3 regions of the Ruegeria sp. CDSA236 genome follow, and region 3 is predicted to be linked to each of the others. Evidence: riboswitches for the same ligand, from Rfam matches in the RefSeq annotation. Region 3 holds a riboswitch; each other region holds the start of a gene.
The links. Region 3 has a riboswitch for cobalamin ahead of AC2FLB_RS13170 (hypothetical protein). Riboswitches for the same ligand answer to the same signal wherever they lie in the genome.

Region 1 (9,497 bases), on a different contig from region 3:
GTCCCCTTGGAGCACCAGATACCAGAGCCATCATCGCTCGCCTTGTCGGCCAGAAACATGATGATCTGCTTGCGTGCGGCACTGCCAAAGCGGCGCTCGGCGCATTCATTTGCGATGCGCCAGCTCATTGGACCACCTCACCGGTCAACGGCCGCGAAAAAGCCGACTGAGCGTTTGCGGTGTGGCGCTTGCTCATGCTAACGTACTGCGAAAGCTGACAGGCTTTTTCTATTTGGCCCCGGTTCACAGTTGCCGCTGTGACGGGGCCTTTTTCGTTTTGAAACGGCGAATTTGGCTTTGAAACTTTCGCTTTTTGTTCACTTTTTGTCAGGGGGTGTTTTGCACCCTTAAGCCGTTGTTTTCGCTTACGCTCTTTCTGGATTGCAAATCCGTGTACACCGGTTCGATTCCGGTACTCGCCTCCATAAAAGTTAACACCGAAAAAACCTAACCATCTGATACTGTTTGATTTCAAATAGTTGCCCGGCTTTCGCACGTTAACTTTTTGCAAAATCCCGCAACATTTCCCGCAACACGTTTCTTGTTGACTTTTTGGGGACTTGTTCCCTCTAAATCCGTGTTTCGCTCTCATTTAAAATGGAGCGGATTTTTGGGTCGCAAACGCTTAGACAGCAACAGGTATTTTCATGGCACAGTTTCTTCTCGCGGAAGGTTTTATTGGGGGAATGGCTGTCGAAATTGACGAAGATCGTTTCAATGAAATCCTTCATGCCAAGAATGTCATCAAGCCAATTTGGGACGTAGAAGACACATTTACCCTATTGGCAAATGCCTTCATCGAGTTTGAAGAAAGCCTGATCAGCGTCGGACTTAGGTATCTTTTCGAGAAGGACATGCAACGAGACGTTGATCACTTCTTCGACGACGCTAGGCAAAATGTGAACCTTAAGCTGATCTCAGTACTTACGGCGTCTAGAGTCTACGAGGAACAATTGCATAGGCGCATGTCTTTGCTTTCTAAACTTGTTGGAAGACAAATAGACCTTCAAAGCAGCTTCAGTTCTGTTTTTGATGGCAGCCTTGAGTACCGAGTTATGTACGAGCTTCGCAATCATGCTTTGCACAACCGTTTGCCTCTGGGAACTCTCGCATTCGGCGACTTTAATCAGTCACCAACGGACAACGTCAGAGATGACACACCGACTCGCCTACGAATTACAACTGACCCTAAGATTTCGGTCGAGGACTTCTGTAGTTCTGACAGACTCAAACGACGCACTAGAGATGAAGTTAGTGCATTGGGCTTTAAGCATTTGGACTTGAAGTTCTTTGCACGAGGGTTCATTTCGTGCCTCGCACTTTGTCACGAAGACTTCAGGGCAGCTACCGAGGCTGTCTTGGAAGGTGCTTTAAACACGCTCCACTCCGCCGACCATGTGTTACAGATCGCCAAAGGCGACTATCCTAAACACGCCTCCATTATGAGACGAAAAGACGGTCAGAATGAAGATCATTACGTCGACTACTCAAAGAACTCTCGCATATTGGAAATTCGAAAGTTTTGGACTGGTTTAAAGCGGGTTCAAAGAGGCTATGTTTCGTCCGAAGTTAAAGCGTCAGCAAACACTTACCCACAGCAGCACGACAAAATTTGGATCTCTAAATGAGCTGACCAAAATCCCGCAACAAATCCCGCAACATTTCTTGGTTACGAAGAATGCGAGATGGGTTTAAGTATCTGTTTTTATTATCTATTAATTCTGACAGGGTTCGATTTCAAAACAGGTACTCGCCTCCAATACTTTCAAACAGTTGCTTCGCATTCGGCTTTTCGAGCCTGCGACACGCCGTCTCGCCACGGCAGTGCTCTGCTGAGTGAAGCTTGACACCGGATTGATCAGAAGGCGGTGAACTCACTGGCTCGGCCGGTAAATTTGACCGCTCTATCGATTCCACGCGATATGCCCTTTGAAGTAACGGGCCCGCGAATCCTTTCGTCTGGATATCTTCGAGGCGCAAAGCCCAAGTTCGCCTGCGGTCATTTTGCATATGGCTGACCAAACATGCCGCTGACAGGCATTGGCAGGTCGCTTTTCCATTCTCGATGATTTCCGTGCGTCTGCCGCGCTTGACAAGCCCCCTGCCCGTGCCGCATGTCCCATCCGTTGGTGTCTGCACATGCAGATGAAAAGGGAATGCGTCAGCGGTCAACCGTCAAACGCAGCCGCCCCCGCGACCGTGACCGGAGAGGGTGCCCAAAGCCACTGGCCAGACAGGCCGGGAAGGCGGGACATCTGCCAGAGGCCAGCCTCTGACATCCGCAAGCCGGGAGACCTGCCAACATCCGAAGTTGAAACCGGACGGGGTGATCCGGTGTCGGGCCCATGTCGCAATACGTGGCCCGCATGAAACCCCGTCCCCCGCGAAGAGGATTTGGGGGGATGAGAGACATGACCGAGACCACACCTGTTGAACTGCTGGTGTGCACGACCTGCCGCCGCGGCCTGCCCGTCGAGAATGATGCAGATCGTCCTGGGGCGTTGCTGCACAAGGCGTTGGAGCAGGCAGAACTTCCTGATGGCGTCACTTTGAAGGCAGTAGAATGCCTTTCAAATTGCGATCAGGGCTGCTCGATTGTGCTGCGTGGCGGACCCAAACGTTGGACCTTTGTCTATGAGCATCTCGATGAAACCGATCATGTCGAGACCATTGTTGAAGGCGCGACCAAATATCTCGCGACCCAAGATGGCCTCGTTAAATGGCGCGAACGTCCTGAACATTTCCGCAAAAACTGTGCGGCCCGCATTCCCCCGATTGGAGCTTAGATATGAGCAATCTCGAAAAACTGCCCGTCACTGTGATCACCGGCTTTCTGGGCTCGGGCAAGACCACGCTCGTGCGTCATCTGATGCAGAACCCGCAGGGCAAGCGCCTGGCCATTGTGGTCAACGAGTTTGGAGATGTTGGCGTCGATGGCGATATCCTCAAATCCTGCGCGATCCCCGATTGCCCGGCGGAAAACATCATGGAATTGGCCAATGGATGCATCTGCTGCACCGTGGCAGATGATTTCATCCCGACCATCGAGGCGCTGATGGCGCTAGAGCCGCGCCCCGATCACATTCTGATCGAAACCTCTGGCTTGGCCTTGCCCAAGCCGCTGCTGAAAGCGTTCGACTGGCCGGATATCCGCTCGAAAATCACCGTGGATGGCGTAATTGCTCTGGCCGATGCCGAAGCTGTGGCCGCCGGTCGCTTTGCCCCGAATGTCGCTGCGGTGGATGCCCAGCGCCTGGCCGATGACTCGATTGATCACGAAACGCCGCTATCCGAGGTGTTCGAGGACCAGATCTCCTGCGCCGACATCATTCTGCTGACCAAGCCTGATCTTGCTGGCCCCGAGGGGGTCGCCAAGGCCAAGGAAATCATCGCGGCAGAGGCTCCGCGCCCGCTGCCCGTGGTCGAAGTGGCCGAAGGCGCTGTGGATGTACGTGTTGTGCTGGGGCTTGAGGCCGCTGCCGAAGATGACATGGAGGCACGTCCCAGCCATCACGATGGCCACCACGATCACGAGCATGATGATTTCGAAAGCATCATTGTCGAGCTGCCGGAACAGACCGATCCGGCCCAGCTGGTCGCCAATATCGAACGTCTGGCGAATGAACTGAACATCCTGCGGGTCAAAGGCTATGCCGCTGTTACCGGCAAACCCATGCGCCTTTTGGTGCAGGCCGTCGGGGCCCGTGTGCGTCATCAGTACGACCGCCCGTGGGAGCCAGGTGAAGAGCGTCGCTCGCGTCTGGTGGTCATCGCCGAGCATGACGACATCAAAGAGGCTGAAATCCGCGAAATCCTCGTGGGTGTAACCGAGGCCGCCGAGTAAGCCATGCACGTCGTCTTCCGCGAAAGCCACGGGTTAGAGGAAACGGAGACCCCAACCGATCTGGGCCAGAGCCCGGCGGATCTGGTGGTGCTGTCCTTTTCCGACAGTGACCTTGGCGCTTTCGCGGCAGGCTGGCATCGTGGTGGTGGACCCGAAGGTCGGATGCCGACCATGCGGCTGGCCAATCTGACGGCGCTGAAGCACCCGCTTTCTGTCGACACCTATGTCGAGCAGACGCTGGAGGGCGCCAAAGGCATTCTGATCCGCCTGATCGGTGGCGTGCCCTACTGGTCCTACGGGTTGCAGCAGGTTCTGGCACTGGCCCACGCCAAGGGCATGGCCGTTGCTGTGCTGCCTGCGGATGGACGTGAAGATACGCGACTGGATGACTATTCTACCCTGCCCGTTTCAACCCTGCGGCGGCTGGCGCATCTTTGCGACACAGGCGGTGAGGTCGCAGCGCAGGCTGCGCTGGCGCAAATGGCACTGGCCGCGGGGCTTTATTCTGGCCCGGTGATGGGGGCCAAGACGATCCCGGAATGTGGCGTATGGTGCCCGGATCGCGGTGTGATCCCGGCGGATACCGCATTCGCCGGTGATGCCAAGCGCATCCTCGTGACCTTCTATCGCGCCTATCTGACCTCGGCAGACACTGCCCCGGTCGCGGCCCTGATCCACCGTCTGCATGCGCGTGGGTTTCAGGCTGTTGGCCTATTTGCGCCGTCGCTCAAAGCCCCTACCGCCGCTGACTGGCTGCGCGAACAGGTCGTAGCGCTGGCCCCCTCGGCAATCATCAACGCCACCTCCTTTTCGGGCAAAGGCGCCTCGGGAACGTCCCCGCTGGACGCCGCCAATGTGCCGGTATTTCAGGTCGCCTTGTCCACCGCACGCCGCAAGGCTTGGGTCGATGCGGAACGCGGGCTGTCCCCCGCCGACCTCGCAATGCATGTGGTCCTGCCCGAGGTGGATGGCCGCATTTCGGCGGGCATCGCTTCGTTCAAGGAACCGGGCAAGCGCGACCCGTATCTGGAATATTCCCGTTTTGCCCACCGCCCCGAGCCGGAACGGGTTGAGGCGATCATTGATCGGGTGGACGGCTGGCTGCGCCTAAGCGACAAACCCAAGCCAGATCAGGTCCCAGCGTTGGTGCTGTCGACTTATCCCGGCAAGGACTGGCAGATGGCCCATGCGGTTGGCCTGGATGCGCTGGCCTCGGCCGAGGCGATGCTGTCTGATCTGCAGGCCGAAGGCTATGACACCGCACCTGGCGCGCCGATTGCCGAGACGCTTCTGGATGCGCGACTGTCTTGGCCGCTCGCGGCCTATCAGACCGCGCTGGCAGACTTGCCGGAACAGTTGCAAACGGATCTGCAATCCGTCTGGGGCAAGCCTGAGGACGACCCGGTTTTTGCCGATGGTGCGTTCCACTTTACCGCCTTGAACAGGGGCAAGACACTGATCGCGCTGCAACCGGAACGCGGCACGCCCGAGCTGCGCGATGACGACTATCACGATCTTTCGCGCACCCCGCGCCACAGCTATGTTGCCTTCTATCTCTGGCTGCGTAAGGGGCATGGCGCGGATGCGCTGATCCATATCGGCGCGCATGGCACGTTGGAATGGCTGCCAGGCAAATCGGTCACCCTGTCCCAAAACTGCTGGCCTGAGGCGTTGGTCCGAGATCTGCCGGTGATCTACCCCTTTATCGTGAATGACCCCGGCGAGGCCGCACAGGCCAAGCGCCGGATCGGCGCGGTTACACTGGGCCATATCCCGCCCCCGATGCGAACAAGTGACACGCCGGACCGTATGGTGCTGCTGGAATCCCTGCTGGACGAATTCTCGAACGCCGACGGGCTGGACCCCAAACGCCGCGACCGACTACAAGAAGACATACGGGATGAGGCGCAGGCCATTGGTCTGGAAAGCGATCTGGGTCTGAATCAGGCAAGCTGTACCGCCGAAGCGATCACCCGTATCGACCGATTTGTCTGCGACATCAAAGAAAGCCAGTTCGGCGACGGCTTGCACGTCTTTGGCCGCGTCCCCGAAGTGACCGGCAATTTTGATGCCACGCCTTCGGCGCATGCGGAACGTCAATCACTTTTGGACGCACTGGCCGGGAAACGGATCGAGGCTGGCCCGTCTGGCTCACCCTATCGCGGGCGCTCGGACGTGCTGCCGACAGGGCGAAATCTTTACACCACCGATCCGCGTTCGGTTCCAACACGCGCGGCCTATACCCAAGGTGTCAAACTGGCCGAGGAACTAGTGCGGCGGCATCTGCAGGAAGAAGGCGATTACCCCAAGGGGCTGATTGTCGACCTCTGGGGCTCGGCCACGATGCGCACTGCGGGTGAAGAATTCGCCATGGCGCTTCACCTGCTGGGTGTGAAACCGGTTTGGGACAAGGGGTCGGAGCGGGTTTCCGGCATCGAGGTGCTGCCAATCACTGATCTCAGCCGTCCACGGCTAGACGTGACCTTGCGTGTCTCGGGCCTGTTCCGCGATGTATTCCCGACGCTTTCTGCGCTGTATGGCCAGGCAGTGCGAGCATTGTGTGAACGGGACGAGGCAGCAGACTGGAACCCATATGCCGGGCAGGCACCGGCCGCCCGTGTCTATGGCCCCGCCCCCGGCAGCTATGGCCTGAACATGACGCAGCTATCCGAAATCTATACGGACGAAGCGCGCGCACAGGCCGGTCAGGCTTGGCTGGATGCCAGTTCCTTTGCGCTTGAGGGCGAGCAAATTGCACGGGATGTCGATGGTATAACCCAACGCGTTGCCCACGCCGATAGCTTTGTTCACCTTCAGGACCTGACCGAAACCGATCTGCTGTTGGCCAATGACTATGCCACGCATGAGGCCGGTTTTGCCGCCGCCAAGAAAGTCACTGGCGGTACTGCGCAGCTGTACCATCTGGACAATACCAACCCAGACATCCCCCGCGCCCGAACCCTGTCTGAGGAAATCAGCCGCGTTGTCCACGCGCGCGCGGCTAATCCTGACTGGATCGCAGGAATGCAACGGCACGGGTTCCGCGGCGCCGCCGAGATCGCGGCAACGCTGGATCATATGGCAAGCTTTGCCCATCTGTCGGGAACCGTTGCACCGCATCTGTTTGACATCTACCACGATGCCACACTGGGTAACGCCGAGGTTGATGCCTTTCTGCAAGAGAAGAACCCACAGGCGCATCAGGCCATGCAGGATCGGTTCCGTGCGCTGCTCGAGGCTGGCCTGTGGAACACGCGCCGAAACTCGATCCGAGCCGATCTGGAGGGGTTGGGATGAGTGCACCGATCGTTCAGGGCTGGTGCCCCGGCGCCCATCGCCCGATGATGTCGGGGGACGGGTTGGTCGTGCGGGTTCGGCCGCGGCTGGCGCGCCTTGAGGCTGCGCAGATGTTAGGCCTGTGCGAACTTGCCGACCGGTTTGGCAATGGCACAATTGACCTGACCAACCGCGCCAATCTGCAACTGCGCGGTGTGGCCGAGGCCGATCACCAACCTTTGCTAGAAGAACTCGCTGCGCTGAACCTTTTGGATGCGGAACCGGGTATCGAGGTGCGGCGCAATATTCTGGTGACGCCGCTCTACCAATCCGGCGATCTTACCGCACGACTGACGCAGGAACTGATCGACCGGTTGGGTGAATTGCCGTCGCTACCAGCCAAGTTTGGGTTTGCCATCGACACCGGACCAAATCGCCTGTTGGTCGGGGATTCGGCGGATATCCGGCTGGAGACAGGCCCCGACGGGCTGATCCTACGCGCTGATGGCGCCGAAACAGGGCGTCGCGTGACCGAAAAAATCGCCATCGACCACCTGATCGCGCTGGCCGAATGGTTCGCGGATCACCAAACTCCCGAGGCCCGGCGCATGGCCCGCTTGGTTGCGTCACAGGATTTGCCGTCAGAATGCCAAGGCAGCGCACCGGGTGATGTTGGCGCTCTGCCTGAACCGGGCATCGTGGAGCTGGGTGCGTTTTACGGAGCCGCGTTCGGTCAGTTGCCAGCGCGCGGGCTTGCGGGGCTGATTGAGACCTGCGGTGCCTCTGCGCTGCGGGTCACCCCTTGGCGGCTGTTCCTGATGGAAGGCGGGGCGGCGATACCCGCCCCAGCGTTCGTCACCGATGGCACCGACCCGCTGATGACCACTGACGCCTGCCCCGGCGCCCCGCTCTGCCCGCAGGCGCAGGTGGAGACCCGCGATATCGCCCGCGCGCTGGCCTCGCGTATTCCCGGCCACTTGCATGTCTCGGGCTGTGCTAAAGGATGCGCGCGCATGGGACCAGCTGATGTCACCCTGGTCGGCCACGATGGTCGATTTGATCTTGTCAAACAAGGCCGCGCGGGAGATGAGCCAAACCTGCGCGGGTTAAGCCCCGAAACACTTATGACCATGGACTTCTCCTGATGCCCTATGAATACGAAACCGACGGCGCGGCGATCTACAAACAAAGCTTTGCCACCATCCGTTCCGAGGCCGATCTGGCACGGTTCGACGCCGATGAGGAACAGGTCGCCGTTCGGATGATCCACGCGGCAGGTATGGTGGGGTTGGAAGAGTTCGTGCATTTCTCAACCGGTTTTGTGACCTCGGCCCGTGCCGCGTTGGAAGACGGCGCACCGATCCTGTGCGACGCCCGCATGGTCAGCGAGGGTGTGACCCGGTTCCGCCTGCCCGCCGAAAACGAGGTAATCTGCACCCTGCACGACGAACGTGTGCGTCCGCTGGCTGCCGAGATGAGCAACACCCGGTCCGCCGCTGCGCTGGAGTTGTGGCGCCCGCATCTGCAAGGCGCCGTGGTGGCCATCGGTAATGCGCCCACCGCCCTGTTCCAACTGCTGAACATGCTGGAAGACCCCGACTGCCCGCGCCCTGCGGCCATCATCGGCTGCCCGGTGGGCTTTGTCGGTGCGGTCGAATCTAAAGACGCTCTGTGGGAGGCGCAGCCAGTGCCGTCCTGCATCGTCAAGGGCCGCCTCGGCGGCAGTGCCATCACAGTCGCAGCCATCAACGCCATCGCGAGCCGCGCCGAATGAACGCGGGCAAGATATACGGCGTGGGCCTCGGCCCCGGCGATCCGGACCTTATGAGCGTCCGGGCCGACCGCCTACTGCGCACAGCACGTCACGTGGCCTTTTTCCGCAAACCGGGTCGCAGTGGTCAGGCCCGCAAGATCGTCAATGGCATGATCCCAGAAGGCGCGGTGGAATTCCCGATGGAATACCCCGTGACCACAGAAATTCCATTGAGTGATCCGCGGTACAATGAGCTGCTCTCGGCGTTTTATGAAGATTGTGCCGCGCATCTGAAGACACTGTCGGATCAGGGCGAAGACGTGGTGGTCCTGTGTGAGGGAGATCCGTTTTTCTATGGATCATTCATGCATCTTTACAATCGCCTACGCAGCGGAGCTGAAGTAGAAGTCGTGCCTGCGATCACCGGAATGTCCGGCGCATGGACCGCAACTGGCGATCCGATCACATGGGGCGATGATGTTCTGACCGTGCTGGTAGGCACATTGCCCGAGGATGATCTTGCACATCGGATGGCGCAAACCGACGCGCTGGTAGTGATGAAGATCGGGCGCAATATCGACAAAGTGAAGCGGGCCTTGAAGACGGCCGGTTTGTATGACCGTG
Region 2 (11,252 bases), on a different contig from region 3:
CCCCCCGCAAGCCGTCAAGTGCTGGAACGCGCCGAAATCATCATGGGGCCACCGCGACACCTGTTCTTGGTTCCCGATTTCGGGGCCCAGCAGGTGGAATGGCCCATGCCCTTTGCCGATGGTCTGCCGATCCTGACCGGTTTTCGCGGGCGATCAACCGTGGTTCTGGCCTCGGGCGATCCGTTCTGGTTCGGTGCCGGATCCGTGATCGCACGGAATTTCGAGGCCGGGGAATGGACCGCCCTGCCCGGCCAATCGACGTTTTCGCTGGCCGCTGCGCGGTTGGGCTGGCCGCTGGAAAGCACGCAGACATTTGGTCTGCACGCGGCCCCGCTGACCCGGCTGCGCCCGCATCTGGCCCCCGGCCTGCGCGCGATTCTGCTGTTGCGCGATGGTAAGGCCGTGACGGAACTTGCCACCTATCTGACTGACACCGGCTTTGCCGACACACACCTGCATGTGATGGAGGCCCTGGGCGGCCCGCGCGAACGGGCGCGCAGTGTCTCGCTGACCGAGGCGCTGTTGGGTGGGTTCGATCACCCGGTCTGCGTCGGGCTCGAGGTTGCTGGCGGTGGACAAGCCTTTCCGCGCGCCTCTGGCAAACCGGATGAGATTTTTGAGACCGACGGCCAGATCACCAAACGCCCTATCCGTGCGCTGACCCTATCGGCGCTGGCCCCGCAGCGGGACGAGCATCTGTGGGACATTGGCGGCGGCACCGGGTCAATCAGCATCGAATGGCTGATGTGTGACCCAACGCTCAGCGCCACAACGATCGAACCCCGCGAAGACCGCGCCGAGCGCATTCGCCGAAATGCCGACGCGCTGGGTCAGGACCGGCTGCAGGTGGTGCACGGCACCGCCCCGGATGCGCTTGACGGCCTGCCCCTGCCCGATGTGGTGTTCATAGGTGGCGGGCTAAGCGGGGATCTGTTGCAATGGCTGCAAGCGGCTCTGCCATCTGGAACGCGGCTTGTGGCCAATGCTGTGACACTGGAGAGCGAAGCTCTGCTGGCGCAATGGCAGGATAAGCTGGGCGGCGAGCTGCTGCGTATCGAGCTGGCACAAGCCTCAACCCTGGGGCCACGGCGCGGATGGAAATCGGCTTATCCGGTGGTGCAATGGAGCGTGACGCTATGATCGTCGCAGGCATCGGATTTTCCTCGACCGCTACGCTGGACAGCCTGCGCACCGCCTATGATCAGGCCAGTGTTGGGCATTCTGTGGACGCGCTGGCCACGGTTGCCGACAAGGAAGGCCACGCCGCGCTGACAGATTTGGCCTCGGCCATTGCCCTGCCCTTGCATTTCATTGCTCCCGCCGATTTGGCTGGGCAGCGCACCCTCACCTGCTCGACCCGCAGCCGCGCCACCTATGGCACCGGCAGCGTCGCCGAAGCATCCGCCCTTGCCGCCGCCGGACCTGGTGCGCGGCTGATCTCACCCCGACAGATTTCAGACGACCGGCTGGCCACCTGCGCCATCGCCATCGGAGGACAGACATGACCGTTCATTTCATTGGCGCTGGACCGGGCGCCGCCGACCTGCTGACCCTGCGGGGGCGCGATATCATCGCCGCTTGCCCGGTCTGCCTGTATGCGGGTTCGCTGGTGCCAGAGGAAATTCTGGGCCATTGCCCCGACGACGCCAAGATCGTGAACACGGCGGCGATGGATCTGGATCAAATCATGGCCGAGATCGAGACCGCACATCAGGCCGGTCTGGATGTTGCGCGACTGCATTCCGGCGACCTGTCGGTCTGGTCGGCGATGGGCGAACAAATCCGCCGCCTCAAGGAATTGGGCATCCCGGTCAGCGTGACCCCCGGCGTGCCGTCTTTTGCCGCTGCAGCCGCATCTCTGGGCACGGAACTGACCCTGCCCGGACTTGCGCAATCAGTGGTCCTGACTCGGACACCGGGACGCGCATCGTCGATGCCCGAGGGCGAGACGTTGGCGAATTTTGCCCGTACCGGGGCGACGCTGGCCATCCACCTGTCGATCGGCAATCTAGACACTGTGATCGCCGATCTGACCCCGGCCTATGGCGCCGAATGCCCGGTGGCCGTGGTCTATCGTGCCAGCTGGCCCGACGAGCGGATCATCCGTGCGACGCTGGCGACGCTGAAAGACGCGCTGGACGAGAGCATCTCACGCACAGCGCTGATCATGGTGGGTCCAGCACTGGCTGGTGAAGGGTTTGGCGAAAGCTGCCTGTATTCAAAGGATTACGACCGCCGGTATCGCCCGCAAAGCGCGGACAGCCCTTGGTCAAGCTGGAGCCATGGTGATGACTAACCCTCCGGGCATTCTGATTTCGGCACCGTCTTCGGGGACTGGCAAGACCACCGTGATGCTGGGCCTGCTGCGTGCGCTGGCCGAGGATGGCCTGACCGTTCAACCTTTCAAAAGCGGCCCTGACTATATCGACCCGGCCTTTCACCGGGCGGCGGCTGGGCGCGCCTCGTTCAATCTGGACAGCTGGGCGATGGGCGATCCTCTGCTGAACGCAATATCGGCACAGGCTGACGGCGCGGATATCGTCGTAGCCGAAGGATCGATGGGTCTGTTCGACGGTGTCGCCAAACCCGGTGAGATTGGCCATGGATCTAGCGCGGAAACCGCGCAGCGTATGGGCTGGCCTGTGGTGTTGGTTCTGGATGTCGGCGGTCAGGCGCAATCAGCTGCAGCCACGGCGCTGGGGTTTCGGATGTACAACCCCGACCTGCCCTTTGCCGGGGTAATTTTGAACCGCTGCGCCAGCCCGCGCCACGAGCGTCTGACTCGGTTGGGTATGGAACGTGCAGGCCTGCCGGTTCTGGGCGTTCTGCCACGACGCGGAGACCTGACACTTCCCGAGCGGCACTTGGGTTTGATCCAGGCGGTGGAACATCCCGATCTGGAAAGCGCCATTGTCGGCTATGCTGCGTTCCTGCGTGAACATGTCAATCTGGAGGCGATCAAGCGGGCGGCTTCCTCAAGCCCAAATAGGCCATCGTCAGCCGTGCTGCCCCGCCCTCCGGCGCAGCGGATCGCACTGGCCCGGGATGCTGCGTTTTCGTTCACCTATCCGCATTTGCTGGAAGGCTGGCGCGCGGCGGGTGCAGAAATCCTACCGTTTTCACCACTGGCGAATGAAGCCCCTGCCCCGGATGCCGATCTGGTCTGGCTGCCGGGTGGGTATCCCGAGTTGCACGCAGGCACATTGGCCGCCGCCAACACCTTCCAGACTGGGCTGCGCAAACATGCCGAGACAAGACCTGTGCATGGCGAATGCGGGGGCTACATGGCGCTGGGTCAGGCGTTGATCGACAAAGAGGGTGCCCGGCACGAAATGGCGGGACTTCTGGGCCTTGTGACCTCCTATGAAAAGCGCAAGTTCAACCTGGGTTATCGCAAGGCAGAATTACTGGCCTCGATGGCTGGATTTGCCGAAGGCACAGCGCTACGCGGGCATGAGTTCCACTATTGCTCGATCATCGAACAGCCTGACGCGCCGCTGGCACGCGTGTTCGACGCCGAAGGCGCGGAAGGCCCGCAAACCGGATCGGTGCGAGGCAATGTCACCGGGACATTCTTTCATCTGATCGCCGAGGCCTCGGCATGAGTGGTTTTGTGTCCTTCATCGGTTCAGGCCCCGGCGACCCGGAATTGCTGACGCTGAAGGCGGTAGACAGGTTGCAGAAAGCTGATGCGGTGCTGTTTGACGACCTCAGCAGCGGCCCGATCCTGAGCCACGCCCGCGAGGATGCTGATCTGGTTGGTGTCGGCAAACGCGCCGGGCGCCCCTCGCCCAAGCAGGATCACGTCAGCCGCTTGTTGGTCGAATATGCACAAACCGGTCAGCATGTTGTGCGGTTGAAATCCGGTGATGGCGGCATGTTCGGCCGGCTTGAAGAAGAACTGGTGGCCCTGCAAGAGGCCGGGATCGACTATGAAATCATCCCCGGCATCCCCTCGGCGGTAGCGGCGGCGGCAGCGGCAGGCATTCCGCTGACCCGGCGACTGACCGCGCGGCGCGTGCAATTCGTCACCGGCCACGATGTCAGTGGCAAACTGCCCGAAGATCTGAACCTGGCAGCACTGGCTGATCCACAGGCTACGACCGTCGTATTTATGGGCAAGCGCACCTTTCCCCTTTTGGTTGGCGCCCTGCATTCGCACGGCCTACCGCTGGACACGCCTGCATTGATGGCCGAATCCGTCTCGACCCCCGAACAAAAGCTGCAACGCTCGACCATCGGTGCCTTGTCGCAGCAGTTGGAAACCGAGATCGGCACCGCCCCGGCCCTGATCCTGTATGGACCTCTGGCAGAGTTCGAAAATGATTGACCTGACGCTGATCGGTATTGGCACCGGCAACCCGGATCATGTGACATTTCAAGGGGCGCAGGCGATCCGTTCGGCGGACCTGATCCTGATCCCCCGCAAGGGCGAAAACAAGGCCGATCTGGCAGGGCTGCGCGAGCAGATCATCGCTCAGGTCGCGGATACTCCTCCGCAAATCGCGTATTTCGACATTCCCAAACGCCGTGCCGATGATGGCTATTTACGCGGAGTGGACGAATGGCACGACGCGATTGCATTGCGCTGGCAGGAGGCCATCGCAGCCCACCCGAAGGCCCGTCATGTGGCGCTGCTGATCTGGGGGGATCCGTCGCTGTATGACAGTTCGCTGCGAATCGCGGCACGTTTGACCCCTCAGCCAGAAACACGCGTGATTCCCGGCATCACAGCGCTGCAAGCGCTGACGGCGGCCCATGCGATTCCGATCAACGAACTGGGCGCGCCCTATATCGTCACAACTGGTCGTCGCATCCGGGACGAAGGATGGCCGGAAACCGCAGAAAACGTGGCGGTGATGCTGGATGGTGAATGTTCATTCCAAAACCTGGACATGGAAGACTTGGACATTTGGTGGGGCGCATATGTCGGCATGAAAGAGGAAATCCTGATCAAAGGCCCTTTGGCCGAGGTTGCGCAGCAGATTCTGGACCGCCGCGCCCATGCCCGTGCCGACCATGGTTGGATCATGGATATTTATTTGCTGAAAAAGCGCATAATCTGACACAATACGTCGCAAATGATGATTGCACCGCCACAGCTATAGCGGCTAAATGGGGGTGTCTGGTCCTGCCGGAGAAATCCGGATGCTAAGAGGGAATTTGGTGCGACTGCCTCGGTGGTCAACTCCAAAGCCGCCCCCGCGACTGTAAGCGGAGAGCCCCTGTTCAACCAGCCACTCCCGGTTCTCCGGGGGGAAGGCGAACAGAGGCATCGACCCGCAAGCCAGGAGACCTGCCAGGCGCAAAAACGAAACACCGGCCGTCGGGTGCGGCGGCAGAGGAGAATACAAAATGGCAACACAAACGAAAACAGCATCCGCCGCGCGTACAGGCTTTGTTCCGGTCATGTTTGCAGTGGTTCTGGGTCTGGGCCTCATTACGCTGACCGGTCACGTTCAGGCAGCGGCCCTGCATGATGCAGCGCATGACGTGCGTCACGCGACCGGCTTCCCCTGCCACTAAGACCGTGTTCAGTCGTATATTGACCAGCGCGTTGTTCGCTGGTGCTGCAGCGGGGCTGATTGCCGCCTTGCTGCAGTTGGTATTTGTGCAACCAGTATTGTTGCATGCCGAGCTTTATGAATCCGGAGAGCTGGTGCATTTCGGGGCCGAGACCGTATCGGCTCATCCCGAACTGCCGCGCATGTTCTCTGAACTGACGCGTGATGCGCTGAGTGTCATCTTTACCATGCTGACCTATACCGGCTATGCGCTGGTGATGGTTGCGCTGATGTCGGTAGCCGAAGGTCAAGGGCATCAGATTGATGGCCGGACCGGCGTTCTTTGGGGGTTGGCCGGATTTATCGCTTTCCACCTTGCACCAGGTTTCACCCTTGCGCCCGAAGTGCCGGGTGTCGCGGCAGCCGATGTCTATGCGCGTCAGGTCTGGTGGTTCGCAACAGTTGCAGCAGCCCTTGTCGCCATGTGGTTGATCGCCTTTGGAGGTAACCTGATCAGCTATGTGATCGCCGCGGTACTTCTGTTGGTGCCACATCTTATCGGTGCACCCGAGCCCGATGTTTTCACCGGCCCTGTGCCGACTGAAATTGGAGCGTTGTTCGCGGCACGAGCTTTTGGAATCGGTCTGGTTGCATGGGTTCTGGTTGGCGCGTTCGCTGGCTATTTCTGGCAGAAAGAAGCGCAACATTCCGAAGCAACGGCCTGATCGCACTTAGATTGAACGCGCCGGGTGTAAACTTGGCGCGTTTCCCTATGTTTTCAAGGAAATACAATGACCCGTTCACTTGCTCTATTCGTGATCGGTCTGGTCTTTGGCGGCGGTACAGGATTTGTAATTGCTGCTGCAAACGGCGTCACATTTGATGGCCACGACCATTCTGATCCGTCTCTTCACGGAGCCTCACCCACTGAGACCATGGCCCACGATCATTCCACGGCCTTGAACCTACCGGCAGGCACAGATGCACCTACACTGGACATCGCTCTGACACAGGATCCTATGTCTGGCTGGAACCTGCATGTCATGCCAAAAAACTTTACCTTCGCACCGCAGAACGCATCGACCGCAGACATGGCAGGCGAAGGGCACGCGCATGTTTACATCAACGGAGAAAAGCTCGCCCGGCTTTACGGCAGTTGGATGCATATTGATCAGTTGCCCAAAGGCGAGGTCGAGGTTTCGGTTTCGCTGAATTCCAACAGCCATAACCCGCTTTCGGTCGATAACGTGCCGGTTCGTGCTGCGGTTACGGTTCAGGTCGACTAAAGCGCCGGAATACGCGCACGCAAACACATCCGAAGCCGCCCGCAGGGTCGGGCGTCTTCGATCCAGCCCTGCGGGCTGTTCAGGTAAGTACGGCAAGTTTCAGCGATATCCGCAGCATCCGCCACCACATCGACACCCGAAAACACATAAGATGCGCGCCCCAGCGCCTGTATAGCCAGCGCCGTGGGTTCCGCGCAGCCGCTGAAACAGGCGTGTTCGCTCAATTCGACCTGATCCGTCAATCCAGCCCTTTTCAGTGCGTCCTTCACAGCCTGCACCTCGGCCGCCCGATCGCGTGCGGTGCCACAGGTTTTGCAGATCATCAGGCGCATCCGAACCAGCCCTTTCCCTTCGTCCTGCGCCCGTTTCTGCGGCTTTAAGCGACGCGGCGCAATCCCGAATGCACACAAGATTGTGAGTGCGACGTTCTCACATTTCTGGCAGGATTCCTGCAGACACCTTAAAAGGAAGCCTCTGGATGAAACTGCTTTGGACCGTCTTCGCCCTGCTGGCCCTGCCCGCCTGGGCCGACGAACCGCTCTCGGGATGGGCCGTGTATCCAACGGGCAAAAGCTATGATGAATTAGTCTCGGACACCAAATCGGCGGTTAAGGCAAACGGTCTGATCGTGGTCACGCAGGCCGGCCCCACCAAAGCCGCCGCCGCGCGGGGAATTACAATCCCAGGCAATCTGGTGATCGGCGCCTTCAACAATGACTATGCGGTGCGCGTGCTGGAAACCTCGGTGCGCGCAATGATCGAAGCACCGATCCGGTTTTACGTGACCGAAAACGAGGACGGCACCGCCACCCTATCCTATAAAACGCCCAGCTTTGTATTCGCGCCCTATATCTATGAGGGCGGAGACCCCCTGAGGGACATTGCCCAGGAATTGGATGACACCTTTCAGATCGTGGCCGAAGCCGCTGTCAAATAGTCACACTGGCGTGATGCGCCTTGCGTCCGGGTCTGTCCTCCGCAATCTGCGTTGAAACAGTTTTCGGAGCTTTACTGATGCAGGACTCGTCGCCCCGCGCTGCGGACATTCTGGCCCAACGGCTTTATGAGGCTGGCTGCCGCCACGCTTTTGGCATGCCAGGTGGCGAGGTGCTGACCCTAGTGGATGCGTTGGAAAAGGCGGGGATAACCTTTCACCTGACCAAACACGAGAACGCGGCCGGCTTTATGGCCGAGGCGGTGCATCACCGCGACGGCGCCCCGGCCATTCTGGTGGCCACACTCGGCCCAGGCGCGATGAACGGGATCAATGTGGTCGCCAATGCGTTGCAGGACCGGGTGCCAATGATCGTGCTGACCGGCTGTGTCGACGCAGATGAGGCGCTGACATACACCCATCAGGTCATGGATCACGCACGGGTCTATCGCTCGATCACCAAAGGGACGTTCATGCTGACCGCCAAAGGCGCGGATATTATCGCAGACAAAGCGGTGTCGCTGGCCAATCAACCGCGCCCAGGACCGGTGCATATCGACGTGCCGATTTCGGTTGCGGATGCGCCTGTGACCGATGTCAAACGCCGCCGTCTTGTCAAACCTGCCGCCGTCGCGCCCGAGGGGGATTGCGTTGAAAAAGCCCGCCGCTGGGTGGCACAGGCCGAACGGCCCATCGCGATTATCGGCCTGGATGTTCTATATGACGACTCGCGCAATGTGGTGCAGGCGTTCCTTGAACATTTTGGCATTCCTTTTGTGACAACCTACAAGGCCAAGGGCGTGGTTCCCGAGGATCATCCACTGTGCCTTGGCGGCGCGGGCCTGTCGCCGCTTGCTGACACCCATCTGGTGCCGCTGGTTGAACAGGCCGATCTGGTGTTGTGTCTGGGCTATGACCCGATCGAAATGCGCCCAGGCTGGCGCGAGATTTGGGACCCCGAAGAAAAGCGCGTCATCGACATTTCGGCGGTTCCGAACGATCACTACATGCATCAGGCCGGGTTGAACCTGGTGGCTGATACCGGCGCGACCCTCGAGGCCATTGCAAAGGGCAACCCTGCCCGCGCCACCTGGCCCGGCGGCGAACCCGAACAGGTTCGGGCCGCCCTGGCGCGAGCCTTCCCTACTGATGACGTATGGGGTCCCGCCGCGGTAATTGCGGAAACCCGCGCGGTTCTTCCTGCCGAGACATTGGCCACCGCTGACAGTGGCGCGCATCGCATCCTTCTCAGCCAGATGTGGGGATGTTCCGAAGAACGCGGGCTGATCCAATCTTCGGCGCTCTGCACCATGGGCTGCGCTCTGCCAATGGCCATCGGGCTGAAGCTGGCCGAACCCACGCGCCCGGTCATCAGCTTTTCCGGTGATGCCGGGTTCCTGATGGTCGCCGGAGAACTGTCGACCGTTGCCGAGATGGGTGGTAACCCGATTTTCCTGGTGTTCGTCGACGCCAGCCTTGCCCTGATCGAATTGAAACAGCGTCAGCGGCAAATGGGGAACGTAGGCGTCGATTTCGACCGCCACGACTTTGCAGCTTTGGGCCGGGCCTTCGGCGGGAATGGTCACACGGTGCGCACCCGCGCCGAACTGAGGGATGCTCTGGAAGCGGCAACCAAGTCTGATAGGTTCACCGTAATTGCTGCTGAGATTGATCGCGGAGGATATGATGGCCGGATCTGAAGGACCCCTGAAGGGCGTCAAGGTTCTGGACCTGTCCCGCATTCTGGCCGGACCGACCTGCACACAGTTGCTGGGCGATTTGGGTGCCAGCGTTATCAAGATCGAAAACCCTGCCACTAAAGGGGACGACACGCGCCAGTGGGGCCCACCCTATGTCGCAGATGCCGACGGGGTTCCATCGGATCTTAGTGCCTATTTCATGTCAGCCAACCGCAACAAGAAATCAGTCGCCATCGACATAACCACACCCGAAGGTCAGGCGGAAATTCGGCGGCTGGCCTCGTTTGCGGACATCCTGATCGAGAATTTCAAACCCGGCGGGCTAGCGAAATACGGGCTGGATTACAAATCGCTCTCGCAGGAATTCCCTAGCCTCGTCTATTGTTCGATCTCAGGCTATGGGCAGGATGGGCCTAACGCATCAAAGCCCGGATATGACCTGATGGCGCAAGGCTATGGCGGTGTCATGTCTCTGACCGGCGATCCCCAAGGGGCGCCGATGAAAGTTGGAGTTGGTATCGCTGATGTCATGTGCGGTATGTATGCCTGCGTTGGCATTCTGGCAGCATTGCGCCATCGGGACCAGACCGGAGAGGGACAGCAAATTGATCTGGCTCTGGTCGATTCCCAGATTGCGTGGCTGATCAATGAAGGCGTGAATTATCTGACATCCGGCAATGTGCCACAACGCCGTGGGAATGGTCATCCAAATATTGTTCCATATGACGTTTATGAAACCGCCGATGGCCATGTGATCCTTGCTGTAGGTAATGACAGTCAGTTCCGCCGGTTCTGCGAATTCATCGACCAACCTGATCTGGCGGATGACGTCCGCTTTGCGACGAATCCGGCGCGGCTGGAAAACCGGGATGCGTTGAACGCTCTATTGCGCCCTGCGGTTCAGTCATATGACACCACAACCGTCATCGCAGAACTTGAGGCACGCAAAGTACCAGTTGGGCCGGTCCAGACCCTGGATCAGGTTTTTGACACCGAGCAGGTCGCGGCGCGGCAAATGCAGATCGCGATGCAGGCCGCCCCGGCCGAGGTAAAACTGATCGGAAACCCGCTGAAATTGTCGCGGACACCGGTTACCTACCGGACGGCTCCGCCACAGTTCGGAGCGGACACTGCAGCAGTCCTGAACGCTAAGAACCCATTTGAAGATTGAAACACAATGCCTTACTAGGCGGCATATTGCTGAAACATGCCGTTGAATCGGCGGATTTTTTCACGTTTTCCACACACAGCTTTTCACCAATTCGAGAGCAGGGCCGATACTGATACGACCCCGCCTGACTCTCTGCTAAATCGAATAAAGTAATAAATCGCAAATGGATTGGATCCCGCGCATGAAACAAGATGTTTTCGGACAGATGAACACTCTTTGCCATTCGGCCAGTGTCGAGGCGTGGAATGGTGTTCTGCTTGGTTTCATGGCGCATTCAGCTGTCACACCCCAGCATCTGGGCAAAGTGCTAGAGCTTGAGCCCGATTTCGCGCTTGGTCACGCCATCAAAGGCCTGTTCCTGGTCTTGCTGGGTCGGCGCGAGATGATGCCAGTTGCAGCGGAAGCGTTGAATGCTGCCAACACCGCTATGGATCGCCAACCGGTAACTGAGCGCGAGCGGCTTTATGTCGACGCGTTGGCCCTTTACCTGTCCGACCTGCCCTCACATGCAATCCAGAAGTTTGAAGAAATTCTGCGCCTCCACCCACAGGACTCGCTGGCGATGAAACTCAGCCATGCAACACGGTTTGTCTTGGGAGATGCCGCTGGTATGCGACGGTCGATCGAACGTGTCCTGCCTGCTTATGAACCCGACCA
Region 3 (11,252 bases):
GAGGGTGAGGGCGAGAAGGCGGGTCACTGATGCTCCCAGGACGAATAATTGAAAGGCTTTCATTGTCAGATTCTAGCCAACAGAGGCCAAAAAATCATCAGGAGGTAGAAAATTAGATTTGGGAGGTTTTGCTGCTTACTTAAGATGCACTCTCAGAGCTTTAGGACTTCGCATTTCTTGCCATCAACGCGAACGCGGTACTGAATCGCATCAGCTTCAATCTCAAAAATGTGAACAAGGTAGCCAAGGTAGAGTGTGTCTGGACTTTCCGATATTTGATCGCTTCTTGGCATCTGTTCCAAGCTTTCGTTGTCTCCAATATGCCTAACTCGATAACTCAGAAGCTCAATAGTTTTGGGCATACCGCCAATATCGTCCATCACCGCCTCTACAGCGAGGACAGACGCTCCGTGACGAGCGAGTAGCACCGGTCGACCAAAAAACTTCTTAATTTTCTTCGCAATTTCCCCCCAACTTTCAAGGTTCTCGTTTATGGGCTTCCCCAGAAAAAAGGCGCTCAGCAATAAAGTCCAAACCGGGACAGTGGAAGTTGCAATAATTGTCAAAAACGCTGGGATGTCGGCGCCCGGCCCAACGTTTGCCTCGATGAAGTCGGCAGAGAACTCGGTCTCGAGATCGCGCCTGTATCGTTCGCTTTCCTCCCAACTTTCTTCGGAATCTCCGTAAGTTTCATCAATCACAACTACGAAAATTTGTTGTTCGTCTTCTTTGGGCTGCATAAATACTATTCCAAAAAACTATTTCAGGAAAAGTCCTAAGAGAAGTCTAGGCGATGGACAAGGTGCGCTTACTTACCCAGCCTTTTTCAATTATTGAACTTATACTTCCTTCCGCGCCCTCAGCGCCGCCGTAATTGTCCCGTCATCCAGATAGTCCAACTCGCCGCCAATCGGCACACCCTGCGCCAGCGACGTCAGGCGCACCTGTCCCTCCAACTGATCGGCGATGTAATGAGCGGTGGTCTGGCCGTCGACGGTGGCGTTCAGAGCCAGAATGACCTCGGTGATCCCCTCTGCGGTGACCCGGTCCTTGAGGCGGGGGATGCGCAGCTCATCCGGGCCTATCCCGTCCAGCGCCGACAAGGTGCCGCCCAGCACGTGATAGCGGCCTTTGAAAACTGCGGCGCGTTCCATCGCCCAAAGGTCGGCGACGTCTTCGACGACGCACAGCTCTCCGGTCGCGCGGACTTCGCTATCGCAGATATCACAGATGTCCGAGGTGCCTACATTGCCGCAATTCAGGCACTCACGGGCAGTGATGGCAACCTGTTGCATTGCGTCCGCAAGCGGTGTCAGCAGAAGGGCGCGTTTGCGGATCAGATGCAGCACTGCGCGACGGGCCGAACGTGGGCCGAGGCCCGGCAGTTTGGCCATCAGGTCGATCAGATTGTCGATATCGCTGTTCGAACTCACCGCGCTTGCTCCTGCATAAGGGCCGGGCAGTTGGGCCCGGCCGGTATTTCGTCAGGAGTGCCTATCAGAACGGCAGCTTGATGTCTGCGGGCAGGCCCATACCTTCGGTCAGCTTAGCCATCTCAGCCTGCGACCGTTCAGCGGCCTTGGCCTGAGCATCTTTGATGGCGGCCAGGATCAGATCTTCGACCACTTCCTTGTCGTCGCCGTTAAAGATTGACGGGTCGATATCGAGACCTTTCAGCTCTCCCTTGGCCGTGGCTGTTGCCTTGACCAGCCCTGCACCGGATTCGCCGACAACCATGATGGTATTCAGCTCTTCCTGCATATCCGTCATCTTGGTCTGTAGATCCTGCGCGGATTTCATCATCTTGGCCATGTCACCCAGGCCGCCGAGTCCTTTGAGCATCGGTATTCTCCTAATATCCGGTTTGACGCCTAAATACGGGCGCGGTCGGCGCGGCACAAGGGCCGAGCTGGCTCCCGCCCGTCGTCAAGGCCTTTCCTCCCGTTGGGCCCGGGAGGCTTCCAGTTGGGTCAGATGGGACGGTTTCAGTCTTCCTCGAACGGGTCCCATTCGTCTTCGACCTCGGGCAGCGCCTCGGTTTCCACTTTGGCGGCACGTTCTTCCGGTGTTTCAATCCGCTTTATGCGTGCCTTCGGAAATTGCATGAGCACCGCCTGAACCAACGGGTGTTTCTCAGCCTCTGCTTTCAACGCCAGCTCGGCGGCGTCTCGAATCTCGGCGATGGTCGCAACCTCACCATCGGCCACAATCGACACAGCCCAGCGGTTGCCAGTCCATCGTTGCAGCGACGAACCCAGTCTCGCTGCCAGATCTGTGGGTGCGTTCTGTGTCGGGGTGAATTCGATCCGCCCCGGTTGGTAAGAAACCAGCCGCACCCCGTTTTCGACCTCGACCAGAAGTTTCACATCCCGATTGGTGCGGATCAATTCAACCACGTGGTCAAAACTCGGATACCGTGCCAGCGCCGATTGGATATCATGAGCCAGAGCGGCCGAAGGCGCGCCGGCGGGGCTGCTAGTTGCGGACACGTAAGAAGATGATGCCGCTTGTACCGGAGCCTGAGAGGGCACGGCCATACCACCGCCAGGACCGCCATTCGGAGGCGGTGGCGGGTTGTCCTGCAGGCGCTTGATCAGCTCTTCGGGGCTGGGCAAGTCGGCAACATGGGTCAGGCGGATAACGGCCATTTCAGCAGCCATCATGGCATTTGGCGCGGCCGATACCTCTTCCAGCGCTTTCAGCAACATCTGCCACATCCGGGTCAAAACGCGCATTGGCAGGGCCTCGGCCATTTGCTGACCACGAGCACGTTCATCGGGGGAAACCGTCGGGTCCTCGGCTGCGTCTGGCGTGATCTTCACAACCGAAACCCAGTGCGTGATTTCGGCCAGATCGCGCAGCACGGATAGCGGATCGGCCCCTTCGGCATATTGCCCGCCCAATTCAGTCAGCGCGTTTGCTGCATCCCCTCGCAGGATCATTTCCATCAAGTCCAATACCCGGCCTCGGTCGGCCAGACCCAGCATCGCGCGCACCTGATCGGCGCTGGTTTCACCGGCCCCATGGCTGATTGCCTGATCCAGCAGCGAAGTTGCGTCGCGCGCCGACCCTTCGGCCGCGCGGGTGATCAGTGCCAGGGCATCATCCGCGATCTGTGCCTTCTCAGCCGCTGCGATCTTATTGAGCAGGCCAATCATGTCCTCGGGTTCGATCCGGCGCAGGTCAAATCGTTGGCACCGCGACAGAACAGTCACCGGGACTTTGCGGATTTCGGTCGTGGCAAAGATGAACTTCACATGCGCAGGAGGTTCTTCCAACGTCTTGAGCAGCGCGTTGAACGCGCTGGTCGAAAGCATGTGAACCTCGTCGATGATGTAGATCTTATAGCGCGCACTGGCGGCGCGGTATCGGACCGAGTCGATGATTTCGCGGATATCATTCACGCCGGTTCGGCTGGCGGCGTCCATTTCCATCACGTCGACATGGCGACCTTCCATGATGGCGACGCAATGTTCGCACTGGCCGCAAGGCTCGGTCGTGGGCTTGCCTTGCCCATCAGGACCGATGCAGTTCATGCCCTTGGCGATGATCCGGGCCGTGGTTGTCTTACCGGTGCCGCGGATGCCGGTCATGATGAAGGCTTGTGCAATCCGGTCGGCCTCGAACGCGTTTTTCAGCGTGCGCACCATTGCGTTCTGACCGACGAGGTCAGCAAAAGTTTCCGGGCGGTATTTCCGCGCGAGAACCTGATAGGCGGGGCTGGGCGTGTCGGTCATGTCTGCTCTGTTGGATTCGTGTCAGGTTTGCAGCGTAGAGACCCCCGCCGTCCGCGTCCACCGCGCGCGAAAAGGAATTTCGTTTTGGCAAGTTGTATCAGAGCCGGTAAATCATGAGGGGCTTTAGCCCCATGTGGTGATGCAGGAAAAGGAGCTGTGTTGGAGAGTTTTGCAATTCACCCTCTTGGATTGGGCAAAGGGCAGATCGCTCTGTGCCCACTGCCGGGTGTCACGGGCGATTATGCTGGGGATTTCGCAGTAATCCGGGATTGGGCGCCGGACCTGGTCATCTCGATGACTACTCTGGATGAGTTCCAGCATTCCGGCGCGCGTTCATTCGAGGCGGACCTGCAGTGCGAACGGGTTGCCTGGGTCCACCTTCCGGTCTCCGATTTCGGCGCCCCCACGCCTGAGGTTGAGGCGCTTTGGCCGCAAGCCAGCGCAGCCGTCCGACATGTCCTTGCCAGTGGCGGCAAGGTGCTGGTGCATTGCCGCGGTGGGTGCGGACGCTCGGGGATGGTTGTGATGCGGCTAATGGTGGAATGCGGCGAAGCGCCTGACCAAGCGCTTCGGCGGTTGCGTGCGGTTCGGCCCTGCGCGGTGGAAACCGACGCGCAAAAGGACTGGGCCGGGTTGCCGGCCCGAACCCTTCCTTGAATCAGGCAGACACTTGATACGGAATACTGTCGCTGCGCGGCGGCAGGGTCGAAACGTCGAGCATCGCACAGGGTGGTTCTGACAGAAAACCAGCGGATTTCTGGGTGAACTCCGGCCCGAACATCATGTCGCCATAGGCGTCCAGCTTTTCTGTCGGCGTGTCTGTGCTGGTGCCGCAATAGACCCTGATCTGTTCTGATTGGGCCCGAAAACGGGCCGTGCAGCCTTCGGTGCAATGGGTCAGATCGCTGGTACCTTCGACCTCGAATGTTTTGGATGTCGCAGGCCTTGCCGTCGCCATCGCCTCGGCCATGGCGCGTGCCATTCGGGCAAGGGCGGGGCAGGGTTTCCCGGTCCTCTGACAGACGGTTGCGGTGAATTCATGTGTCTTTGTCTTCCAGATCATAATGCGCCCTCCGCGCGCAGGACGAAGGGTGAGGATCAGGTGTGACAGCGCGCTGACGACCTGCCCGGACACCCCGCCCGAGTTTCGGTTTCGATACGATGGCAGGTCTCCTGACTTGCGGGTCGTCGCTTTGCCGACCTTCCCAGCCCTGGGGCCAGTGGTATTTCGGCATTGCTCACCGCTTACAGTTGCGGGGGCAGTCGCGGAGTTGGCCCTTTCCGGCATCGCCGGGGCAGACCGCACCGTGTTCCCTTTTCATCCCGCCCCATTTCCGGGGCAAGAACCATCACCACATCGCTAGCGGCTATGCAGACCCCGAGTCAAGCCACCTGTTGGGGTGCAAACCGGACGTTTGGTCATCTTGATGAAATCTTGACTCTGGTGGCCGAAATCGGGCCGATTGTTGAGTGAACCGAGTAGTTCAGAATTTGTCGGAGGCGCCATGCTTGATACCACGCCCTGCGTCCAGACTAAGGACTTTGACTTTGACTTTGCCTCAGGCTCTGCCAGCCTGTCGGCACGGCTGTATCTGCCTGCAACCGAGCCGAAGATCGCCGTGGTGATTCACAGCGCAACTGCAGTGCCGCGCGAATATTACCAGCATTTTGCCCGTTGGCTGGCCGCCGAACAGGGTATTGCCTGTTTGACCTATGACTACAGCGATTTCGGGCATTCGCTGCGCGACAAACTCAAAACCTCCGAGGTGACCATGGCGGATTGGGCCTTGGTCGACATGCCCGCCGCACGGGCTGAGATGCGCAGGCGGTTCCCGGACGCTTTGCAGTGGAGCATCGGTCATTCCCTTGGCGGCTTGCTGGGGCCGGTGCAGCCAGACATTGATCAGATCGACCGGATGATCTGTGTATGTTCGGGGCTGGTTACTCTGTCCGACCATCCCTGGCCCTATCGCGGGCTGGCGTGGATGTTCTGGCATGTGCATGGGCGTCTGGCAGTGAATGCGCTGGGCTATCTGCCGGGCAAAGCGGTGGGGATCGGTGCCGATTTGCCTGGTCCGGTCTATTGGCAATGGCGTAGCTGGTGCACGGCGCCGCAGAATTATGTGCCGCAGATCGGTGACGCTCTGCCCGAAGCGAGATGGGCGCAATCGAATACGCCGGTGGACCTGTTCACCTTCGAGGACGACCAGATGGTGCCGCCAGACGCTGTCTGGCGGCTTGCCGATCTGTATGGACCAAAGGCGCGGCGGCATCTGCTGTCTCCGAAAGAGATCGGAGTGCCCGAGATCGGTCATATCGGTGCCTTTGCCCGCAGAAATCAGGCGCTTTGGCCCCGGTTGATTGCCTGAAGACGCGCTTTTCCGTCCCCGTTAGGGTCTGTTGCGAGACTTTTTGTCATGCATGACAGACCGCACCATTTTACCAAAGGCTTTGTCGCGCGCCCGGGATTGCGCAAGGGTTTCAGAGTTCCTCTGATCCTCGCGCCGCAGCTTGTTCCAGCGTTCCAGCCGGTCCGGCGAGAGCAGGCCATCGGCAATCGCCTCTTGCACGGCGCAACCGGGTTCGGCCTGATGCTGGCAATCTGAAAACCGGCAGGTCGCAGCCAATTCCAGAAGGTCTGAGAAAACCTCATCCACGCCGTCTTGGGCATCCATCAAACGCAGGGCGCGCATTCCTGGCGTATCAATCAGCCACCCCCCGTTTCGCATCGGGTGAAGCGCACGATGGGTCGTGGTGTGGCGACCCCGTGCGTCATCCTCGCGGATCCCCGCCGTTGTCCCGGCCTGACCAGTCATGGCGTTCGCCAATGTGGTTTTGCCGACACCGGATGAGCCGACCAAAGCAGCAGTTTGCCCGGCAGGGCACCAGGACAGGATCGGATCAATCTCTGACGCCTCCAGCGCGTTGACGGTTAGAACGGTCAGAAACCGAGCCAGCGAACTGGCCTGACTGGCATAGCTCTCTGGGTCAGGGCAGCTGTCGGCCTTGGTCAGGACAACAACCGGATAGCACCCGGCCTGATGCGCCAGCGCCAGATAACGCTCTAGCCGTGCCAGATTGAAATCGGCATTGCAGGAACTGACGATATACAGCACGTCCACATTCGCCGCGATCAGCTGAACCTGCGCACCGGTGCCTGCGGCCCGGCGTTGCAAGAGGCTTTTGCGCTCCAAAAGATGCCGAATGCGGTTTTGATCATCCGCAAGGACCCAATCGCCAACCGCAAATTCGCCGGTTGATCGGTCAGGGGTCAGATCAGATGTGCCGCCAAGCGCATTCAGGCCGATCAGGCGATCACGATGGACGGCGTTGATGCGATGCGGTGTGCAGGTAGGGTTCACAGCATGTTGGGCTGCAAAATGAGAGGACCATCCCAGGTCCGAAAGTGTTTTGGACATTGTTCTGCCTGTGTTCAGATACAGGAAACCATCAGGGTGGCAGGCGCGCACCCATCGGTAACGTGTTCAGGCAAGAGCGGGGGTTAGTCCCGGAAACGCTCTGCCCGAAGGGTCATTGCTACAATCATAAAGTCCCTCCTGCGGCAGTCGTTGCGCGTAAGTGAGAGGTTGGACATCGACCCAAGCGGGGCTCGTTGTGGCTGCTTCCTTCCGGATCTGACCAGGTTGGCGAGGCGCTCGCCCGCGCCAACCTCTCGAGGGTGGATATAGGCAGTTGGCCGGAAAAACACAACCCGTCAGAAGGTCAGAAGAATCCGTAAAAAGCCATTTTCGTCGGTTCCAAGGACTTGTGGATCAAATTCCTGAATGTCCTGCAGATGTCGGTGGGCATTTGGACCGGTGCGTAAGATCGCTTGCGTACCAGTGTTACTGGTGATCCTGAAGGGTTCCTGGGCCTCTTCCAGCGGATCGCTGACCAAGGTGCCTGACAGATAATCCAGCAGGGCTTGCTGGACCGGCAGGATGGGCATGTCGATACGTTGCGCATTACCCGCAAATGGGAAATGCCCGCCCCCGCTGGCGCGATAATTGTTAAGCGCGACGGCAAATTGCTGATCCGGTGCAATGGGGGTGGCACCGACCAGAACCTCTGAAACGCGCCGGTTTTCGGCGTTGATCAAGGTGCCCATATCGTCGAAACGCGGAGGTTGTGTCAGATCAATTATGCAGGACAGCCCGTATAGCACATCAAAGTTGTGACCCACCCGATTTTCGCAAATAAGTTCGGATGCAGATCCGGTCGAAATCTGGTTGAAAACAGCTGCGGACATCTCAAGCCAGTCCACGATTTGGTCACCGGATACAATGACACCCTGCAATTCGTTTGGAAAAACATGCAGGTCAACCACGTTACGCAGGAATATCTCGCCAGGCTTAACATCCGTATAGAATCGCGGCCCGGCCCGACCGCCGAATTTCGAAGGTGAAACCGCCGATAAAATCGGAATATCTGCCAGGTCGGTTTCGGACATACACAGACGTAACGCGGCAGCCTGGGCGGCGGCGACCAGCCTCAGCCCACGGTCCTCGGTGCAAAAGCTGAAATAGCTGTGCAGATGGTGCGGGGTGCGGCCGACCGGCTGGCCCGCTCGCCTGCGGGTTTCGGCATGACCAGAGGAAAAGAGATGCAACAATTCCGGATCTTCGGGCGCCAGTGATACGATTTCGTCGGGACGCCCCGCAGATATCGGTCGCAGCGCCGCCCGGGCTTCGCCAACGGTCCAGCCGCCGCGCTCTGCCGAGTGAAGTTTCAGGTCGACCACCCCCAGATGCGATCCGGCCGTTCCGGGTAAGACAACTGGTTTGCCATGCACCAGAGTGTTTTCAGAGCCGGCCTTGGCGGGATAGGTCAAATGGGAATGGCCAGCAATTATTGCGTCGATACCTTCGATTTCGGCCAGCGGAATAATCGCGTTTTCCATATTCTGTTGTGACGTGTCCGGTCCGAAACCGGTATGGGCCAACGCGATGATCAGGTCGCAATTTTCGTCTTGGAGCTTTCTGACTTTGTTTGCCGCACAAGTCAGGATGTCCTGAGTGGTAAGGGTGTCGTGCAGCTTGTGCGCCTCCCATTGTGCTGTCTGAGGGGGGAGGACCGAAAATACACCAATCTTCAGGGCCATAGGTGTCGGCGCGCCAGGGATCTCTTTGTGCAAAATGACATGATCTTGCCAGATCTGTGGTCCATTCGTGCGCAAGGCATTGCTGCTGAGCACAGGGCAGGGGGCGTCAGAGATAACGTGCTGTAAGAATTGAAGCCCGAATCCGAAGTCGTGGTTTCCCAGGCCAATCGCGTCATATCCCAGGCTGCCGAAGGCCTGCATCAGGATGTGCGGCGCATTGGCGGGATCGGCAGCCCAATCCCCCAACGGTGTACCCTGCAGAGCGTCTCCGTTGTCGAAGAGCAAGACGATATCTCCGTCTGCCTCAGCCTCGTTCCGCGCCTGCCGGATCAGGCTGGCCGTTCGGGTCAATCCGATCGTAGGTTCGTCTTGATCCGCGTAATAATCAAAACTGCACAGGTTCATGTGCAGATCGGTGGTCGCCAAAATCCGGATACCTACAGACTGATCAGACAAATGCGAAATTGTTTTCAATACTCTACTTTTGGCAGTTTTATGAATAACAACTTCAACAAAAAGCATAGTAAGTGCAAATTTTTTTATGCACTTGCGGTAATTTGACGGGATCGCCTCGGTTTTCGGTCGTGGAATTGTCGTTGCAACACCGAAGCTGTCATGGCAGCCCTGTGCAGGCGAACCAGAGGAACTTAAATGAAGAACGCGGAACAGGTAACGTTTGGTGGATCAGGGCTGGATCGTGCCGCACATCTTCGTGGAGACGTCGACGCGATGGCAGCAGCGCGAGCACATCCGAAAGCGAAATGCCTGTTGCTGTGGCGCGGAAAGCTGCTGGTTCAAGGAGAGGCCCTTGATCAACTCTGCTTGTTACCTGTCTTGCACGAGCTGATCGCAAATGGTCCCGGTGGGATCGTCCCAGCGCCAGTATTGCTTGGTCTCTCGGATGAGGTTCCGGTTTTTGCCTTTGATATATCCGATTGGATGCCCGAGGGCGTTGACCTGTCCGAGCTTGGAGCATTCTTCGACCGATCAGAGCAACAGCACCCGGATTTGCCTGAAGGTCAGGTTTTTGTCGAATTGCGCCGCATCATGGCGCGCCTTTCCCCACGTGATGCCGAACTTTCGGCTTCCGCCAAGGCGGTCATCGCCTGGCATGAAACCCATAGGTTTTGCGCTCGTTGCGGCGCCGCCAGCGATATGGCGCAAGCAGGATGGCAACGCAGTTGCCCGTCGTGTGGGGGGCAGCATTTCCCACGCACCGACCCGGTGGTCATCATGTTGATCACATATAGGAATTCGGTGCTGATGGGGCGATCCCCGGGATGGCCTGAAGGGATGTATTCGCTACTGGCCGGATTTGTCGAACCCGGAGAAACGCTGGAAGCGGCGGTGCGCAGAGAGGTGATGGAAGAGGCCGGTGTCCCCGTCGGGCAAGTAACCTATCTTTCCAGCCAGCCCTGGCCCTTTCCGGCGTCACTGATGTTTGGCTGTGCAGGCGAGGCATTGTCGCAAGAAATCACTATAGACCCGGTTGAAATCGAAGACGCGATATGGGTGAATAAGGCTGAAATGATGCAGGTCTTTGCTGGGGAACATCCCAGCCTTCTGCCAGCGCGCAAAGGCGCGATTGCGCATTTTCTGCTGCAAAACTGGCTTGCAGATACGCTCGACTGACAAAATACTGGGCGAATAGGCAAGAGAACGATAACCCACCATGCAATTCTCCGCACGTGAAGATATTCAGGCCCCTGTCAACGCCGTGTTCGAAATGTTTGCGGATTTCGAACGGTTCGAGCGGATGGCAATGCGCCGCGGGATCGAGGTCCGGCGTTTGTCAGGGCATATGGGCGTTGTGCCCGGTACATCCTGGGAGACCGAGTTCCGTATGCGCGGAAAGCCCCGGCGCGTGGAAATCAATATGGCCGAATGTGATCCACCGACCCATATGCGGTTCGAGGCGGCAAGCAAGGGAATGAATGGCTCAACCAGGGTCGAGTTTCTGGCCCTGTCGCAACGTAGAACCCGGCTGACCGTGGATATGTCGCTATCGGCCAAATCCCTGCCTGCACGGCTGTTGCTGCAATCGCTCAGATTGGGTCAGTCGCGGTTCCGGCGACAGTTTCAGGCCCGCCTCAGCGAATTCGCGCGGGAAATGGAAGAACGTCATCTGCACGGTTCTTGAGAATTCCGAGACAAGAGGCCCTGAATGTCTGATGTGATATTGCGCAGCGCTGTTGTGGATGACGCCAAAGGTATTTCCGAGGTCCTGCAAGAGATCGTGACCGCCGGTAAGCGCACCAAACCCAGCGATGAGGGTTTTGCCAAAGAGCATTACATCAGCCACCACGGCAGCATCCAATGCACCGTGGCGGTGCAGGGTTCACAGGTATTGGGCTTTCAGGCGCTGAAACTGGCCGTCGACGGAAACCCTTATGGCGTAACAGCCGGTTGGGGCA

Region 1: it holds a riboswitch for cobalamin, as region 3 does, so the genes downstream of both, AC2FLB_RS03610 (DUF1636 family protein) here and AC2FLB_RS13170 (hypothetical protein) in region 3, are expected to answer to the same signal.
Region 2: it holds a riboswitch for cobalamin, as region 3 does, so the genes downstream of both, AC2FLB_RS03680 (CbtB domain-containing protein) here and AC2FLB_RS13170 (hypothetical protein) in region 3, are expected to answer to the same signal.

Annotation. Positions count from the first base shown of each region.
Region 1 is NZ_JBXWPG010000001.1:706,103-715,599, forward strand. Features, by position in the region: gene AC2FLB_RS03595 (hypothetical protein) at 1-128, opposite strand, end outside; gene AC2FLB_RS03600 (hypothetical protein) at 125-496, opposite strand; gene AC2FLB_RS03605 (hypothetical protein) at 648-1,628, shown strand; cobalamin riboswitch at 2,111-2,317, shown strand; gene AC2FLB_RS03610 (DUF1636 family protein) at 2,412-2,786, shown strand; gene cobW (cobalamin biosynthesis protein CobW) at 2,789-3,844, shown strand; gene cobN (cobaltochelatase subunit CobN) at 3,848-7,141, shown strand; gene cobG (precorrin-3B synthase) at 7,138-8,265, shown strand; gene AC2FLB_RS03630 (precorrin-8X methylmutase) at 8,265-8,894, shown strand; gene AC2FLB_RS03635 (precorrin-2 C(20)-methyltransferase) at 8,891-9,497, shown strand, end outside.
Region 2 is NZ_JBXWPG010000001.1:717,251-728,502, forward strand. Features, by position in the region: gene cbiE (precorrin-6y C5,15-methyltransferase (decarboxylating) subunit CbiE) at 1-1,140, shown strand, start outside; gene AC2FLB_RS03655 (cobalamin biosynthesis protein) at 1,137-1,505, shown strand; gene cobM (precorrin-4 C(11)-methyltransferase) at 1,502-2,296, shown strand; gene AC2FLB_RS03665 (cobyrinic acid a,c-diamide synthase CobB) at 2,283-3,605, shown strand; gene cobA (uroporphyrinogen-III C-methyltransferase) at 3,602-4,330, shown strand; gene cobF (precorrin-6A synthase (deacetylating)) at 4,323-5,066, shown strand; cobalamin riboswitch at 5,110-5,318, shown strand; gene AC2FLB_RS03680 (CbtB domain-containing protein) at 5,356-5,526, shown strand; gene AC2FLB_RS03685 (CbtA family protein) at 5,531-6,229, shown strand; gene AC2FLB_RS03690 (hypothetical protein) at 6,296-6,790, shown strand; gene AC2FLB_RS03695 (DUF1636 family protein) at 6,787-7,200, opposite strand; gene AC2FLB_RS03700 (DUF302 domain-containing protein) at 7,269-7,727, shown strand; gene AC2FLB_RS03705 (thiamine pyrophosphate-binding protein) at 7,805-9,424, shown strand; gene AC2FLB_RS03710 (CaiB/BaiF CoA transferase family protein) at 9,411-10,595, shown strand; gene AC2FLB_RS03715 (tetratricopeptide repeat protein) at 10,777-11,252, shown strand, end outside.
Region 3 is NZ_JBXWPG010000007.1:134,504-145,755, forward strand. Features, by position in the region: gene AC2FLB_RS13145 (hypothetical protein) at 153-740, opposite strand; gene recR (recombination mediator RecR) at 840-1,433, opposite strand; gene AC2FLB_RS13155 (YbaB/EbfC family nucleoid-associated protein) at 1,498-1,842, opposite strand; gene AC2FLB_RS13160 (DNA polymerase III subunit gamma/tau) at 1,986-3,737, opposite strand; gene AC2FLB_RS13165 (protein-tyrosine phosphatase family protein) at 3,894-4,394, shown strand; gene AC2FLB_RS13170 (hypothetical protein) at 4,396-4,800, opposite strand; cobalamin riboswitch at 4,884-5,103, opposite strand; gene AC2FLB_RS13175 (alpha/beta hydrolase family protein) at 5,243-6,106, shown strand; gene rsgA (ribosome small subunit-dependent GTPase A) at 6,128-7,156, opposite strand; RNA gene ffs (signal recognition particle sRNA small type) at 7,315-7,413, opposite strand; gene AC2FLB_RS13190 (5'-nucleotidase C-terminal domain-containing protein) at 7,453-9,294, opposite strand; gene nudC (NAD(+) diphosphatase) at 9,490-10,470, shown strand; gene AC2FLB_RS13200 (SRPBCC family protein) at 10,511-10,978, shown strand; gene AC2FLB_RS13205 (GNAT family N-acetyltransferase) at 11,003-11,252, shown strand, end outside.